3 regions of the Pseudoalteromonas sp. Of7M-16 genome follow, and region 1 is predicted to be linked to each of the others. Evidence: predicted binding sites of a transcription regulator. Region 1 holds the regulator's gene; each other region holds the start of a gene.
The links. The regulator FliA, encoded in region 1, starts transcription of late flagellar genes. The targets are predictions, from matches to a motif close to CTAAAGNTNNNNNNNNNNNNGCCGATA.
Positions count from the first base shown of each region.

Region 2: the regulator FliA is predicted to act here: its motif matches at 2,746-2,772, upstream of MHN81_RS13130 (DUF3530 family protein).
Region 3: the regulator FliA is predicted to act here: its motif matches at 2,620-2,646, upstream of MHN81_RS03710 (VC2046/SO_2500 family protein).

Region 1 covers NZ_JAKRFY010000018.1:59,002-64,581, reverse strand. The annotation lists gene flhA (flagellar biosynthesis protein FlhA) at 1-1,018, shown strand, start outside; gene flhF (flagellar biosynthesis protein FlhF) at 1,041-2,537, shown strand; gene MHN81_RS17905 (MinD/ParA family protein) at 2,530-3,390, shown strand; gene MHN81_RS17900 (RNA polymerase sigma factor FliA) at 3,393-4,127, shown strand; gene cheY (chemotaxis response regulator CheY) at 4,175-4,558, shown strand; gene MHN81_RS17890 (protein phosphatase CheZ) at 4,579-5,346, shown strand; gene MHN81_RS17885 (chemotaxis protein CheA) at 5,362-5,580, shown strand, end outside.
Region 2 covers NZ_JAKRFY010000011.1:80,870-86,449, forward strand. The annotation lists gene MHN81_RS13115 (ATP-dependent 6-phosphofructokinase) at 1-6, shown strand, start outside; gene nhaD (sodium:proton antiporter NhaD) at 37-1,482, opposite strand; gene MHN81_RS13125 (DUF368 domain-containing protein) at 1,750-2,688, opposite strand; gene MHN81_RS13130 (DUF3530 family protein) at 2,808-3,680, shown strand; gene djlA (co-chaperone DjlA) at 3,686-4,564, opposite strand; gene murU (N-acetylmuramate alpha-1-phosphate uridylyltransferase MurU) at 4,554-5,231, opposite strand; gene MHN81_RS13145 (phosphotransferase) at 5,228-5,580, opposite strand, start outside.
Region 3 covers NZ_JAKRFY010000002.1:373,609-379,188, reverse strand. The annotation lists gene MHN81_RS03740 (HD domain-containing protein) at 1-489, shown strand, start outside; gene MHN81_RS03735 (ion channel) at 497-1,477, opposite strand; gene MHN81_RS03730 (YgjP-like metallopeptidase domain-containing protein) at 1,556-2,218, shown strand; tRNA gene MHN81_RS03725 (tRNA-Tyr) at 2,272-2,356, opposite strand; tRNA gene MHN81_RS03720 (tRNA-Tyr) at 2,380-2,464, opposite strand; tRNA gene MHN81_RS03715 (tRNA-Tyr) at 2,484-2,568, opposite strand; gene MHN81_RS03710 (VC2046/SO_2500 family protein) at 2,681-3,202, shown strand; gene MHN81_RS03705 (YchJ family metal-binding protein) at 3,295-3,750, opposite strand; gene MHN81_RS03700 (SulA-like leucine-rich domain-containing protein) at 3,766-4,191, opposite strand; gene MHN81_RS03695 (SEL1-like repeat protein) at 4,302-4,760, opposite strand; gene MHN81_RS03690 (NCS2 family permease) at 4,880-5,580, shown strand, end outside.

The DNA of each region.
Region 1 (5,580 bases):
TCAACCAGTTGACGTGATTGGATTAGAAGTAGGTTATAGACTTATTCCACTTGTCGATCAGGCTCAAGGTGGTGAGTTACTGAGCCGAATTAAAGGTGTGCGTAAAAAGTTATCACAAGAGCTTGGTTTTCTCGTCCCTCCTGTTCACATTCGCGACAATTTAGAGTTAGATCCTAATGCTTATAAGATCACGCTAATGGGCGTTGGGTCTGGCGATGGCGAACTAAAACATGGCGATGAACTAGCGATTAACCCAGGCCAGGTATTTGGACCAATTCAAGGTGTCGCTACAAAAGATCCGGCTTTTGGATTAGATGCTGTCTGGATTAAACCTGACCAAAAAGATGAGGCTCACTCTTTAGGTTATACGGTTGTAGACGCGGCTACAGTGGTTGCAACGCACATTAGCCAGCTGTTGACCAATAATGCTTCTTTGCTGTTAGGCCATGAAGAAGTTCAAAACTTATTAGATATGTTAGCGAAAAGCCATCCGCGATTAGTTGAAGGGCTAGTTCCAGATGTACTACCACTGACAACGATTGTAAAAGTACTGCAAAATTTACTCAATGAAGGTGTGGCAATTCGAGATATGAGATCAATTGTACAGACCTTAGTTGAATACGGTCCGCGAAGCCAAGACCCTGATGTACTAACGGCTGCAGTGCGAATTTCACTACGCAGACTCATTGTTCAAGATGCTGTTGGTAACGCTGATGAGATACCTGTCATAACATTGGCGCCCGAGTTGGAACAGATGTTGCATCAGTCACTTCAGAACGCAGGTGATGAGGGGGCAGGCATAGAGCCAGGACTTGCAGAGCGACTTCAAGGTTCATTGAGAGAAGCGCATCAAACGCAAGAAATGCTAGGCGAGCCGTCCATCTTATTAACCTCAGGTATGTTAAGAAGTGTTTTATCTCGATTTGTCAAACATACGATCCCTGGATTAAGAGTGATGTCTTATCAGGAAGTACCAGACGAGAGACAAATCAAGATTATTAGCTCTGTAGGGCAATAATAGAGGAACGAGGTGCTGAGTTATGAAGATTAAAAGATTTTTTGCAAAAGATATGCGTACTGCTCTAAAAGAAGTAAAAGATGAATTAGGTGCAGACGCGGTGATCATGTCAAACAAAAAGCTTGCTGACGGCGTAGAAATTGTCGCTGCAATTGACAACGACCGTGTAGCGCCGCAGGCACAGGCAGCACCCGTGGATACTCGTCCAGAGCCTGCACCTGCAGCTGTACAAAAGCCAACATATAGTCAGCCTGCAAGAGTGGTTAAGCCTCAAACGCGTCGTCCTCAAGCACAGCCTCAGGCTCAAGTGGCTGATAGCCTAGAAGCGCTCCTAGAGCGTCAAGCTCCAAAACCTCGTTCTCCTGAGCTTGCTTCTATGTTTTCGAACTCAGGTATAGATACTGATGACTTGTTTCAACCTCAACAAGCACAGAGACCTGAATTTAATCAAACTCAGCAAACTCAACCTATTAGCGCTCGTCAACGTCCTGTTAAAGAAGCAGATCCTATTTCTTCAGATTGGGGTTTTGACGATGATTTAGATTCAGAGCTGGATCCGCAACAAACAGTTAAAGCCGCTCCACAAGATGAAATGAGCTCGATGCGTGATGAGATGAATGCGATACGTCAATTACTTGAATATCAGCTTTCGGGTTTAATGAAACAAGAAATGGAACGGCGTGATCCGACCAGAGCTTGTTTAGTGGACCGCCTTCAAGGTATGGGTATTAGTTCTGATGTCGCAGAGCAAATGGCCTGTTTTATCCCTGATGACGTATCGAGAAAAGAAGCGTGGAATGCACTTTTAAATATGGTTGTAAATCAAATGCACACAACCAATAACGATATTCTTCGTCAAGGCGGTGTGTATGCCATGGTTGGACCAACTGGAGTTGGTAAGACAACTACTGTTGCAAAGCTAGCTGCATTAGGCGCTCAAAAGTATGGTGCAGATAAAGTTGCTTTAATTACCACAGATACATATCGAATTGGTGCTTACGAGCAATTGGCAACTTATGGTAGAATCATTGGCTGTCCGGTAAAGCAAGTTAAAGATGCTAATGAATTAGCAGAAGTTCTTTATCATTTACGAAATAAACGACTAGTATTAATAGATACTGCAGGCATGAGTCAAAGAGACTTGCGTTTAACTGAACAACTTAATACATTGATGCGTAGTTCAAGAGTTGATATTCGTAGCTATTTAGTATTAAGTGCAACATCGCAAATGCATGTTTTACAAGAAACTGTCAATCACTTTAAGAAAGTAAATTTAAGCGGTTGCATTTTTACAAAACTTGATGAATGTCTAAGTTTAGGTGAGATTATTAGTATTGCGATTCAAAATCGTTTGCCAATAGGGTATCTTACCAACGGACAGCGAGTGCCAGAAGACATTCGTGTAGCAAATGCTCAAAAATTAGTTAAAAAGGCTGAGCAATTGTATTTAAAAAGAACAAAAGCACAACATTCACGACGTGAAGCAGTGGCGTCCCAGACAGTAGGAATGTATGATTAATACAGTTTTAGATCAAGCAAGTGGCCTGCGTAAAATGAATCAAAAAAGTAACCACGGAGTAAAAGTAATAGCAGTAACTGGTGGTAAAGGAGGAGTCGGTAAGACCAATGTTTCATTGAATACTGCGATTGCGTTAGGACAACAAGGCCATAGAGTATTAGTTTTAGATGCTGACCTTGGATTAGCAAATTGTGACGTAATGCTAGGGTTACGTGTTGAACGCAACCTGTCTCATGTGCTATCCGGCGAATGTGAATTAGATGAGATTTTAGTTGAAGGGCCTGCTGGTATAAGAATTGTGCCTGCTACTTCAGGCTCTCAAAATATGGTTGAATTAAGCCCAGCAGAACATGCAGGTCTTATTCGAGCATTCAGTGAATTAAGCAACGATTTTGATGTTCTGATTGTTGATACGGCTGCTGGTATTTCAGATATGGTACTCAGTTTTTCAAGAGCAGCTCAAGATGTCATGGTTGTCGTTTGTGATGAGCCAACGTCAATCACAGATGCTTACGCACTGATAAAAGTATTAAGCCGAGAGCACGGAGTTTACAAATTTAAAATTGTCGCGAATATGGTGAGAAGCCTTCGCGAAGGCCAAGAACTTTTTGCAAAGCTCTCGAAAGTGACGGACAGGTTTTTAGATGTAGCGCTTGAACTCGTTGCAACAATACCTTTCGACGAAAATATGCGAAAGTCTTCGCGTCGTCAAAAAACGATCGTGGAACTCTACCCTAATTCCCCAGCAGCAGTTGCATTTAGGGGATTGGCAAGTAAAGCAGTGAAATGGCCTGTACCTCACCAGCCTTCAGGTCACTTAGAGTTTTTCATTGAGCAACTAGTTAACGGGTAATTATGGCTACACCGGTCAATCGAATGGCGGGATATCAAACAGCAGATCACCTGAATAAGGTGGTTGAGCGTCATACACCTTTAGTCAAAAAAGTTGCTTGTCATTTGCTCGCGAGGCTACCCGCGAGCGTTCAACTCGATGACCTAATTCAATCAGGCATGATCGGCTTAATTGAAGCGACAAAGAATTTTGATGCAAGTAAAGGGGCTAGTTTTGAAACCTTTGCTGGGATTCGAATTCGCGGTGCTATGTTAGATGAAATACGCCGCGGAGACTGGGCTCCACGCTCAGTTCATAAAAATAGCCGTATGGTGGCAGAGGCAATTTCTGAGCTGGAAACAGCCTTAGGCCGAGAGCCTAAAGATACTGAAATCGCTGAAAAACTTGATATTCCCTTAGATGAGTACCATCATATTTTACATGACGTAAATGCAAGTAAAATTATTGGCATTGAAGACTTGGGTGTCGATCAAGATGTAATTTCACCTGCAGGCAGTGATTTAGCGCTAGACAAACCATTCAATAACGTTAAGAATGAGCGCTTTAATGAATCGTTAGTAGAAGCAATTAAAACATTACCGGAGCGAGATGCGATGGTTCTGTCTTTGTACTATAACGATGAAATGAATTTAAAAGAGATTGGCCAGATCCTTGATGTGAGCGAGTCTCGAGTGAGTCAGATTCATGGTCAGGCAATGATTAAACTCAGAGCCAAGATAAATGACTGGATCAATTAGAGTACATTTTATTATTTATTTAGGTTCAAACCTCACCGGAGGAAGTTTTGGATAAGAACATGAAAATTCTCGTGGTTGATGATTTCTCTACAATGAGAAGAATAATCAAAAACCTGTTGAGAGACTTAGGCTTTACAAATGTTCAAGAGGCAGATGATGGCAGCACTGCGCTTCCAATGTTGCAAAATCAAGAATTTGACTTTGTTGTTACCGATTGGAATATGCCAGGTATGCAAGGTATCGACCTGCTAAGAGCGATAAGAGCCGATGACAGCCTTAAGCACATTCCTGTGCTGATGGTAACTGCAGAAGCTAAAAAAGAACAAATTGTTGCAGCAGCTCAAGCTGGTGTGAATGGTTATATCGTCAAGCCATTTACAGCTGGAACATTGAAAACTAAGTTAGAAAAAGTCTTTGAACGCTTAGGCTAGTTACGAGTAAGGATAGGCTTATGTCAGAATCCTCTGCGCCACAAATAACATTAGAGCAAGCAAAGCAACTTGTTGAGTTTCTTGAAAATGGTGAACAAGAAAAAGCTGATCAAATTTTAATTGAAGCGACTAATAAAGAACAATCTGAATTATTTGCTGAAGTCGGAAAATTGACACGCCAATTACACGAATCGTTGAAAAACTTCGAGTTAGATACGCGTTTATCAGACTTAACAACTGAAGCCTTACCAGATGCAAAACAACGTTTAAATTATGTCATGGAAATGACAGAAAACGCGGCTAACAAAACAATGGACGCGGTGGAAGCGAGTTTGCCGCTTGCTCAACAGTTGGCAGATGAGCTTTCTGAAATAAAGCCTACCTGGGATAGGTTAATGAGTCGTGATATACAATTAGGGGAGTTTAAATCCCTGTGTCACGACTTAAACGACTTTATGCAATCTTCACAAGGCCGTACCGACGAGCTACAAACCTTGATGACAAATGTATTGATGGCGCAAGATTATCAAGATTTGACCGGTCAAGTTATTCGCCGAGTCATTGAACTTGTCAGAGAGGTTGAAGACAGTTTAATTCACTTATTAACTGTATTTGGCACGTCAGAAGTGGGTCAACTTAGCACGGCTCAACAACCACAAGAAGTAGTTGAAACCACCACTGATGAACTATCTGGTCCAGAAGGACCTATCATTGACGCTGAAGAACGAGACGATGTTGTGTCTGGTCAGGATGAAGTTGATGATTTGTTATCTAGTTTGGGTTTCTAATAGGAGAGTATAATAATGAGCTTTGAAGTCGATGAAGATATCTTACAAGACTTTCTTGTTGAAGCTGGAGAAATACTCGAACTGTTATCTGAGCAACTCGTTGAATTAGAAAACAACCCAGATGACAAAGATTTACTAAATGCAATTTTTAGAGGTTTCCACACCGTCAAAGGTGGTGCAGGCTTTCTAGGCATGAATGAGCTGGTTGATGCTTGTCACGGTGCTGAGAATGTT
Region 2 (5,580 bases), on a different contig from region 1:
ACTTAACGCCCTAACTCGCTCTTTAAAGACGATGATTTAGCCATAAATATCAAAAAGATCAGCATTCAACCAAAGGTGAACCAAAATACTTGCGGCATATCCCAATGCAATCACAGGTGTCCACTTCAAGTGACCAAAAAACGTATAGTTTCCTCTGGCTTGTCCCATCAAGGCAACACCCGCTGCGGAACCGATTGACAGTAAACTGCCCCCGACACCAGCTGTTAACGTGATCAGTAGCCATTGTCCATGGGACATTTCAGGCTGCATTGACAAAACGGCGAACATCACCGGAATATTATCGATCACCGCAGATATCACCCCTAAGAATACGTTTGCCCCAGTTGCAGACCAGCCACCATATAAAATATGAGACATTAAATTGAGATATCCCAAAAAGCCAAGTCCACCAACGCACATAACAATGCCATAAAAGAACAACAACGTATCCCATTCCGCACGGGACACTTTACTAAACACATCAAATGGCACCACACTGCCCAACTTCTTGAGTCGCTCTTTGTCTCCTTCGCGCTCTGCCATCGCCATTTTGCGCGCTAAAGATCCAGGCAGTGTGACTCGTAAGAAATAACCAAAAAACTGTAAATAACCCAACCCCATCATCATGCCAAGCACCGGTGGTAAATGTAGTAAACTGTGGCACATTACGGCTGTAGCAACGGTTAATAAAAACAAAGTCAAAATTCGCAGCGCACCGCGTTTAAGCTCAACGCTTTCACAGCTCGCGGAGGGTTTCTTATTTGGAACAAACAGACTCATTATCGCCGCCGGTACCACATAGTTTGCAATTGACGGCACGAGCAATACAAAAAACTCATTAAACTTAACCATCCCGGCCTGCCACACCATCAGCGTAGTGATATCACCAAATGGGCTAAAGGCTCCACCTGCGTTTGCAGCGACAACGATATTGATACAACTTAGATTGATAAACTTTTTGTCTCCTTCCGCTACTTTCATGATCACGGCGCACATTAACAAAGCTGTAGTTAAATTATCGGCAATAGGTGAAATAAAAAATGACAAAAAGCCCGTTAGCCAAAACAGGGTTTTGTAGTTGAATTCTTTTCTTACCATCCATGCGCGAAGCGAGTCGAATAACCTGCGCTCTTCCAGTGCATTGATATACGTCATTGCCACTAACAAAAACAGCATGAGTTCTGCAAACTCGAGTAGGTTATGGCGAAAAGCATGCTCAGTTGCATCTGGCATGCCTTGCTCAATATAATAAGCGCCAATTAAAATCCAAATTAACCCAGCGGCAACCAAAACCGGTTTTGACTTTCGCATATGTAATTTTTCTTCCAGCATTACAAGGGTATAGGCAACCACAAAAATGGCTATGCATATAAAACCCAAAGTGTTAGCGGTCAAATCGAGTTGAGTAGTAGAAGCAAACGCTGAAAAATTGATCCCCAGCAAACAGAACAATAGCAGGCAACTTATCCCTACAAGTTTCATTTCAAGGTGTTTCCTTGTTTAGTGAGTACATCTTCGCCAGAAAGTAACACACTTTTTACACTTGTGGCATTGTACTCTAGTCTAATTTTTACAGCTGGTTTACGAAAAAACAGGTGAAAGCATGAGCTAACATGGCGAACCTTATGATATCGCGGAATTATGATTATTTCGTTAACTTGATTTTGTTGGCTCAGGTAAAAAGAGCAATGGGAAGCTCAAACGACAAAAAATGAGCCACATAGAAAGTGGCTCGATTTAGCAATTAGGTTAGTCCTGATGGCTAAGCTTATCTAGCGCTAGTATTAACATCAGTCCTACAACAGCCAGTACTGAGCAAAGTAGTAACTGGGCATCTTGACCCGTGACTTGCGTAAACTCCATCGGTGAAATATTTTTTTGCATTAGAGGCTTTTCAACGCCGCTCGAATTGACATAGGTTGTCACGACCTTTTTCCATGGCCACAACATGTTTAATGAGCCGATGAGAAAACCAGACAACAAAGCAAATGTAACTTGTTCAAATCGTGCCAAGAGCCACGATAAAAATCTTGAAAACATCATCAGCCCACACACACATCCAATCAAGAACAAGCCAACCAGAGCAAAGTCACGATCATTCACCGCATTTAAGACATGTCCATACATTCCCAACAAAAGCAAAATAAAGCTCCCGGAAATACCGGGCAAAATCATCGCGCAAATTGCAATGCTTCCAGCAACGAAATAAAACCAAGGTTGTGCCTGAGCTTCCGCTGGACTCAATGATGTAATCACCAGTGCTATCAGCGCTCCAACAACACAACTTGCAATGTGCTTAAGCTGCCAGCGCTCCACCTGTTTTGCAATGTACACAAATGAGGCGATGATCAACCCAAAAAAGAATGACCAAACCAGCTGCTGATGATTGTCTAGCAGATAGGTAATAATTTTTGCCAGTGATAAAGCACTGGTAAATAGCCCTCCAAATACAGCTAGCAAAAAGTTTCCGTCAACATGTGCCCACGCATCTTTTATTTTCCCCTTCAAAACCATCTGTAAAGCGGCTACGTTGACATTTTTAATTGCGGCTAAAAGGCGTGCATAGATACCGGTAATAAAAGCAATTGTCCCCCCGGAAACACCTGGAACAACGTCCGCAGCGCCCATACCTGCACCTTTAAAAAACAGCCAAATATAATCACGTTTGCTATCTGCCACTTTAGACACTTTTGAACCTCCATAATTTGATACCCGCACAGTGTATCAAATTCCCGAATTAAAATACTAAAGCTCGCTGGTTTTTAGTCGATACTTAAGTTAGCCGCAGCGGATTTGACGAATACTCGATGAAACATACGATAATTTCACATTTAATTATTTTTTTATGCACTATCGCCGCATTCAAAAACCAGAGTTTAGCAATAGAGCACATTGCACCTGTAGCCAAAGTCGAAGTAATAGAAGCCGATTTGAGTTACTGGTTGCCCAGCGACTCTTTCATTACTATCAAAGACGATGACAGAGAGATCCCTGTGCTTTTCTCCGAATATATGAGTGGTAGCAAGCGAGGTATTATTGTCATGCTGCCAGGCATAGAGCAGTCGCCTTTACAAGGAAACGGTCTGAGTTACTTGCGTGAGGCACTCAATGATGATGGCTACGACACCTATGTGATCCCCTCGCCCGGTTTCAATGCCAACGCCGACTTAATGCAAGACGCCATTGCAAATACAGCCAAAAGCGAATCAAACGCACCGCGACAAACTGTTATCTCTGCGATAAGCGAATCCGCCCTAAATGATTACAAAACTGAACTTGTGGCACGCTTTGATGCGCTATATAAAACTTTGGCGCTACGTGAACATGAGCACATTGCCATTGTTGCGTTTGGCAACAGTGCGGGGTTATTTGCCGAGTATCTAGCTACGCTGCCCAAAATACGTGTGGATGCTTTGGTCACTGTCAGCGCTCAACTTGCAAACCCAAATAGAAACAAGCACCTCGCAGCAAGTTTATCGCTGGTAAGCCCAGCACTGCTAGACGTTTTTTATTCATACGATAACCCTGCTGTGCTTCACACAATCAAAGATAGACGTCGATGGGCAAAAAGAAATAGTAAATACGATTATCGTCAAAGGGAGCTTTTCGGCCAAAACTCCCAACAAAACCAACATTATAGATTGCGAAAAGAACTTTCTGGTTTTTTAAGACAGCTCTAGACGTGCTATTTTTTAAGCACTTCGTAGGCCGCTTGAATACTTTGCGATTTGGCTTTTGCAACTTCCATCATATGTTCAGGTAACCCTTGAGATACCAATTTGTCTGGATGATGCTGTGCCATCAATTTACGGTATGCACGTTTAATCTCTTTATCACTTGCACCTTGCTCAAGTCCTAACACGGCTAATGCATGCTCCTTGGATACATCAGTGCTAGCGGCTGTGTTTTGGCGGTAGTTACCCGACTGTTCACGCTCTTGCCTAAAACTACTTTGTGAATGACGGCTTTGCTGCTGCGATTGCCATTGAGCCCGCTGCTGTCTGAACTTAAATTCTGCTTGATAGCGTTTTAATACGAAATTAAAGTGCTTGTTACCAATACCTAAAAATTTACTGACCAATTTCAGCAGTTCCAACTCCTTGCTGGAAAGGTGGCCGTCTGAAAACGCCATTTGAATTTGAATCTCTAAAAACAGCTGCAATAAATCATAGCGTCGTGCAAATGCCTCTTTAAAGTCCTCTACAGCTTCTTTAATAGAAAAGTCACTTTGCTTACCAGAGTTGAAGGCACTTTGTGCTTCTTTGCGGTCGTCACCATGTAGAGCCATCTCATCCATAAAAGCTGAAGCGGCACGGATATGCACCTCGCTCACTCTACCGTTAGATTTCGCGATATGGCCCATAACCGCAAAGCAGCTAGAAAAGAACAGTGCTTGACGTTCATTTAGGTCATCGCCACTAAAAAAACCTTGAAACCCACCAGCCTTGTCAAAGTCTTGCTTTAAGCTTTTATCAAACAAATGGCCCAAATAAAATCCAAGGGCAGCTCCAAGCCATTTCCCAAACAAAAAACCAAACCCAGTACCTAGAATTTTACCCCACATTACTAGCCTCCAAGGCTGCGTTGATCTCAGACAGTCGCTCTGGTGTACCTATATCATGCCATACCCCGACGTACAATTCACAAGAAACCACCCCTTCCTCTATTCCAGATCTTAACATTGGTCCAAGTGGAATTTTTTCTACTGAAAGGTTGTCAAAAAATGCCCTATGATACAGCCCGATACCAGAAAATGTATAAGTTTGCTCATTGGCTGGTTGGTGACTTAAACGAAAATCTCCAGCGGGGTTGTGAGGTGGGTTTTCCACCAAAACTAGGTGTGCTTCTGCGGGCATAAGTTGTAACTGACTTAACGCATGTACATCATAATCGGTAAAGATATCACCATTAATCACAATAAAAGTATCATGATCTTTGCACAACATTGGCATTGCTTTAACAATTCCACCGGCAGTTTCCAGCCCCCCATCGGGCTCGTAACTGTAGTCAATTTGCATACCTAAACGCTTGCCATCACCAAAATAGCGTTCTATTTTGTCGCCTTGCCACGCTAAATTGATCACCACTTGCGTAATACCTGCCAACTTTAATCTTTCGAGGTGGTATTGTATTAGTGGCTTATTGCCAACTTCTAATAAAGGTTTTGGCATATCTGCGGTCAAGGGCATCATACGCTGCCCGCGACCAGCGGCTAAGATCATTGCTTTCATAATGATTCTGTTAATTTCTTTTCTATCATAGGTATTATCTCGGATTGTAACCAAGTTGCAAGCCATTGAAACTCAGTAAACATCTCCGCAGTTTCCACGATGTAATTTATAGTTGGTAATATGCTTGGTAAGTAGCCAGGTTTGTCATCTCGCAAATGTAACCGAGCGAAAATACCTGCCGCTTTTAAATGCCTTTGTAGTCCTGTTAAATTAAAATACTCTTCATATTGTGCAAAAGACATATCAGGGAGTAATCCGGCGTCTGAAAGGTGCTGATAACTTTCTCTCTTCAATTGCTCAAACTGTTGTGACGGCAACTTAAGATAGCAATCCTTTAGCAGCGAAACAG
Region 3 (5,580 bases), on a different contig from region 1:
ATACCAGCAGCTTGGTTACATGACTGTGTCGCTGTTGCAAAAAATCACCCAGATCGAGCATTTGCGTCAAAAATGGCTGCCGACAAAGCAGAACGGTTTTTGATTGAAATCGGCTACCCTGAAGACAAATTAGAAGGAATATATCACGCAATCGTTGCACACAGTTTCAGTGCGAACGTGTCGCCAACGACACTCGAAGCACAAATCGTACAAGATGCTGACAGAATGGATGCATTAGGGGCAATAGGTGTGAGCCGTTGTATGAAAGTCGGCGGCGCAATAGCTAGACACCTATATCATACCGAAGACCCGTTTTGTGAGAAAAGAGAGCCAGATGATAAAAGTTATACTATTGATCATTTCTTTGTGAAGTTGCTGCACATTGAGTCGCAGATGCATACTGAGGCGGCAAAAAAAGAAGCCCAGAGGCGCACAGAGTTTATGCAACTGTTCTTGAGGGAGTTAGGGCGTGAAATTTCGAATGACTAGGTAGAAGCTACCTAGTCATTCTTTTAACGAATACAACGACGAATAGCGCCAATGAAAAGCTGCCAATAAAAGCTTCTATGGTCGCTATTAGGCGAGTAATACCAACCGGTGTGATATCCCCATACCCTAAGGTAGTAAATGTAACAACGCTAAAATAGAAGCAATTCAGCATTGAATGAAGGTTTTGTTTGAGGGGCGCATTGGTCGAAAATTGAATAATTTCGCCGTTGTAATTAATACCCAGCATAAAATAACAAAGAGCACACAATAAAATCATACCTAAGCTAAAGCGAATTACATTTTCTGGTTTTTCCCCATATCCGCATAACATGTCGATAAAGCTCGATACTAAGCGCTTTTTTGAATAGGTTGGGTATTGTGCATGGCGCATGCGCAACTCGCTATAAGTATACTTTCCTGCCATCTCAAACAAACCCTGCTGTTCAGCACCTTTTCTTAGTAATCTGTATATCTCTTCGCTTTGTAAATATAAATCTTGCGCTTCCTCTATATTTTTTTGTTTGGTTGCCTCAATGGCTTGTTTTTCTTGTAAGAGCTTGTCGCCCAATACGAGGTTATCAATTCTAGTTGCATTCAATTTCACTCCAAGAATATTGGTGTTTTCTAACTTGCAACAGTGTAGGTTCGCATCCCTTAAGTCCGCTTTCATTAAAGATGCATTTTGAATTGTACTGTTAAAGAGGTGAGCACCGTGTAAGTTCGCTCTATAAAAGTTGCTATACGATAGGTCATAGCCGTTGTGATCATTGAACTTAACGAGGTTTAGTCCTTCCAAATTAGCTCTTTTCAGCTCAAGCCCTTGCAGTAACCCCCCTTTTTTGGCATAACGTTCGAGTTTGTGAGATAGCTCTAATCCACTTTTGTCGAATTTGGCATCGTGCCAAAAACAATATCCAGAGCCCATGTCTATTTCTTGACACTTGTGTCCATCAGGAGATGTATACTGACATTTAGGTTTATTGTTCATGGCAGCCTGTTTTTTCCGTAATAAGTATAAAGGTTAGCAGCAAATTAGATTGATAGATGAAAAAGCAATAAATTTACTATGAATTTCAATTACCAACTTAAGCTCAGTCGACGAAGAAAGACAGTTGCAATTAAAGTAAAACCGGACGGAGTTGTCGTTTATGCGCCTGAGGGGATTTGTGAAAACTGGTTACAGGGTTGGCTGAGCTCAAAGCAAAGCTGGGTTGCTCAAAAACAGCGTTTGGTAGCAGATTCTTTACCATGTAAGCAAACACCAATAGAAAAAGTGGCAATCTATGGAGAGCACTACACGGTTTGTTATGGGCATTCGTCTGGCTATATTGATCACCAATACCATTGCATCTATATAGAATCTTCAATGCAACAGCACAGAGATAACCACATTGGAGAAATATATGATTTGTTTAAGGTTGAACTTGAAGCCTATTTACATGCAAGATTACCTTACTATCAGGCTTTGATGGGGTCGGAATATAAAACCCTAAAAGTACGCTTTTATAAACGGCGGTGGGGCAGCCTTTCTAGTAAAGGTGTATTAGCTTTCAACAGTGCTTTATTGAGTGCACCTAAATGGGTTATTGATTATGTGATAGTGCATGAGCTCGCGCATTATCATGTCATGGCGCACAATCAGGCATTCTGGCGTATTGTAGGGCGTTATAATCCTGAATTTGAAAAAGCAAAGGCATATTTGAAGCAGGAAATGAAGATTATCCTGTAGATACTAAAAATGAAATGAAGATGTAAAGAAATTAAATTAAGATAAAAAGGAAGTGGTGGAGGGAGCTGGATTCGAACCAGCGAAGGCTGAGCCGTCAGATTTACAGTCTGATCCCTTTGGCCGCTCGGGAACCCCTCCATAACAGATTTTCAAGTACAAAGTGGTGGAGGGAGCTGGATTCGAACCAGCGAAGGCTGAGCCGTCAGATTTACAGTCTGATCCCTTTGGCCGCTCGGGAACCCCTCCAATTGTACTTTGTCGTTGATGGTGGAGGGAGCTGGATTCGAACCAGCGAAGGCTGAGCCGTCAGATTTACAGTCTGATCCCTTTGGCCGCTCGGGAACCCCTCCTCAACAACGGCGCTGATAATAACAAAGTTTTTGGCGAAGTAAAGAAATGTCCTAAAGTTTTTTCAAAAAATGCCGATAAATTTTCAGACTTTGAAAATTTTGGCGAAAATCCATGCAGATAGAACAATTGTTACTCAAAGAAGCGCAATTAGGCAATGCGTTGAGTTTGAGTGTCCATGAATCGCGTAGAAGCGATTTTGCTCTGCTATTAAGTGCATTATCACAAGATGCATTGGATTTTAGCCAGTTTGACTTACCACGAAGTGCTGTTGACGAAGCTGATAAGTCTGAAGAGGCATTGCGAAAAGAGTTACAAGTAGGCCCGAAGCAGCCATTGGCACCTGAAGAGTTTGATTTTTTAATCGGACAATACAACCGTTATTTTGTGAAGGATGGTGGGTTAGAAGACATCAAGCTAAATGAGTGCCTTGACCCTGAACCATTTCATATTCGTGATGATAAAACGCATATCCCTTTAAACGTCATGGAAAACCTAGAGCCGGCAGTGAAAGCAAAACTATATAAACAAAAGCATCCTGAAATTGAGGTTAAAGAAAGAGAAATAGATGCTGCCGGGTTTTATGATCAGTTGGCCAGTGGAGAAATGCAGTCTCAATTAAATGTGGCTGTATAATCGCTTTATTATGATTCTGATAAGATAGGGAGTGCTGATTAAATCTCGAAAGTGGCATTGGTGAGGTAACGCCACTTCAGGCTGAATGCAGGTTATCCGTGACATTTCTTGAACTTTTTCCCACTTAAGCAGGGACAAGGATCGTTTCGGCTTACTTTTTTACTTTCTTCAGGGTAAAGAGCGCCGTCAAGATATAGCCATGCGCCATTCTCTTTTACAAATCTGGAGCGTTCGTGCAACACGCTCAGCTGCACCCCTTCTAAATACGCTGCTTTGAATTCTACATATTGATATTGGTCATCTTGATCAGTTTCAATAACATCCAAATGAACAAACTTAACTTGCTGAGCGAACATGAGTATATCTTCGACTGTGTGCTCGCTGCGTGTTTTTGATGCATACGTATTTAAAATATACTCACATTCCTTTGTACAGTATGCACTATAACGAGAGCGCATTAGCTGTTCAGATTGGTGAGGAATAGACTGTCCTTTAATAAATGGCTTGCAGCATTGCTCAAAGGCTTGTGTGTTACCACAAAAACACATAAATGACCTATATAGTTAGTGTGTGAGCTTTGATAGTGGCAATTGAGCAAAGTCTTTAAAGCAGTACAGTGCTGTTTTAGAGTGATTTAGGCTACGATATTCAATTTGCTTTTTCGTTAAAATACCAGGCCAAGTGATGACAGCTGCAAAATTACCATTGGACAAAGCGCTATCCAGTGTGTGCTCTAAGTTTATCAGATCCTTTTGCTTAAGCACTAGTAGCTTATTAACATCAATATTGTAGCCATCTAACATAGATTTACTGAAAACCTGATCTGGTGCTATCAAAAGTGTCCAGCCGGCTTTTGAATTGCAACGATATAAGATTTTTAAAAGTTCATTACTGGTGGTTGTTTCATCGTATGCATCCAAGATATTCAAACTACTGGCATGACTAATGCTGCTCGATTGCGTTTTTACATTGGGTGTGATTGGTAACATGATTAGACCACTGATTCTTTATACAGTATGTATACAGTATTTCATACAGTGGTTTTAATCAAGTTTTATTTGGTGTTTTTTTGTTCACTTCGACTTGTTAATACCTGAAGCTACTCTGGGCTTGCCCCAAAATGCATTTGCTGATGGATTTGTTCAAATAAAGTAGCAGCATAGCACTGTGCATCTATATAACGTTTTGTTGTCAGGTGAGGGCGGACTTCATTGAGAGTACTTAATGCCGCGCTATTGCCTTGACTCTGCGCTAAGCTTAACCAAGCGACACCGTGAAAAACACTTTTAGGCACGCCTTGGCCTTTTATAAATAACAAGCCCAAATAAAATTGTGCTTTGTTATCACCAGACATCGCTGCCAATCTCATCCACTTAGCGGCAAGCGGATACTGCTTTTCTTTGATGTAATAAAGGCCTTTTTTATAAGCTTGTTCTGGATCTTGTGCCTTTGGCCAGCTGTGTTTGGGGTCTGGTTCTTGGGTGACAAATTCGAGTACATTGAATAGTTGCTGCTCGAGGTCTCCGCCATAAGCTTTTGTAGATTGATTACTTTTCATACTCTCTTCACTTATTACAACTTAGTTTTCATTGTAGCTGATTTTTAGTTTATTTGTCCGTTAATGACGAGGAAATATGGTAAAATCGCCTCCCTCGTTTCTATTTAAAATACAAAGACATGCTAGAAAAACTATTTTCTCTCAAAGCGCTACAGACCAATGTAAAAACGGAGGTCGTGGCAGGGCTCACTACATTTATTACCATGGTTTATATTGTATTTGTTAACCCGGCCATGTTGGCTGAAGCCGGGATTGATCATGGTGCAGCGTTCGTTGCCACTTGTTTAGCCGCTGCAATTGGCTGTTTTATTATGGGCTTCTTTGCAAATTACCCATTGGCTTTGGCACCTGGTATGGGGTTAAACGCATTTTTTACGTATGGTGTTGTTTTAGGTATGGGGCATAGCTGGCAAACTGCCTTGGGGGCGGTCTTCTTATCTGGGTGCCTGTTTTTACTACTAAGTATTTTCAAAATTAGAGAGTGGGTAATTCAGGCAATTCCAGTTGTACTCAAGCGTGCGATAGCAACTGGGATTGGGGCGTTTTTGGCTTTGATCGCATTAAAGAATGCTGAAATTATTGTTTCAAGCCCAGCCACTTTTGTGCAACTTGGCGATATTACCAGTCCCGGTCCATTGTTGGCCATTTTCAGCCTTTTTGTGATTACTGCACTAATGTATAGAGAGTGGAAAAGTGGTGTATTGATCAGTATTTTATTAGTCACGGTTGTCGCTTGGGCGGCAGGTTTAGTTGAGTACCAAGGCATTGTTTCTGCACCACCGAGCATTGCGCCTACGTTAGGCCAATTAGATATTGCCGG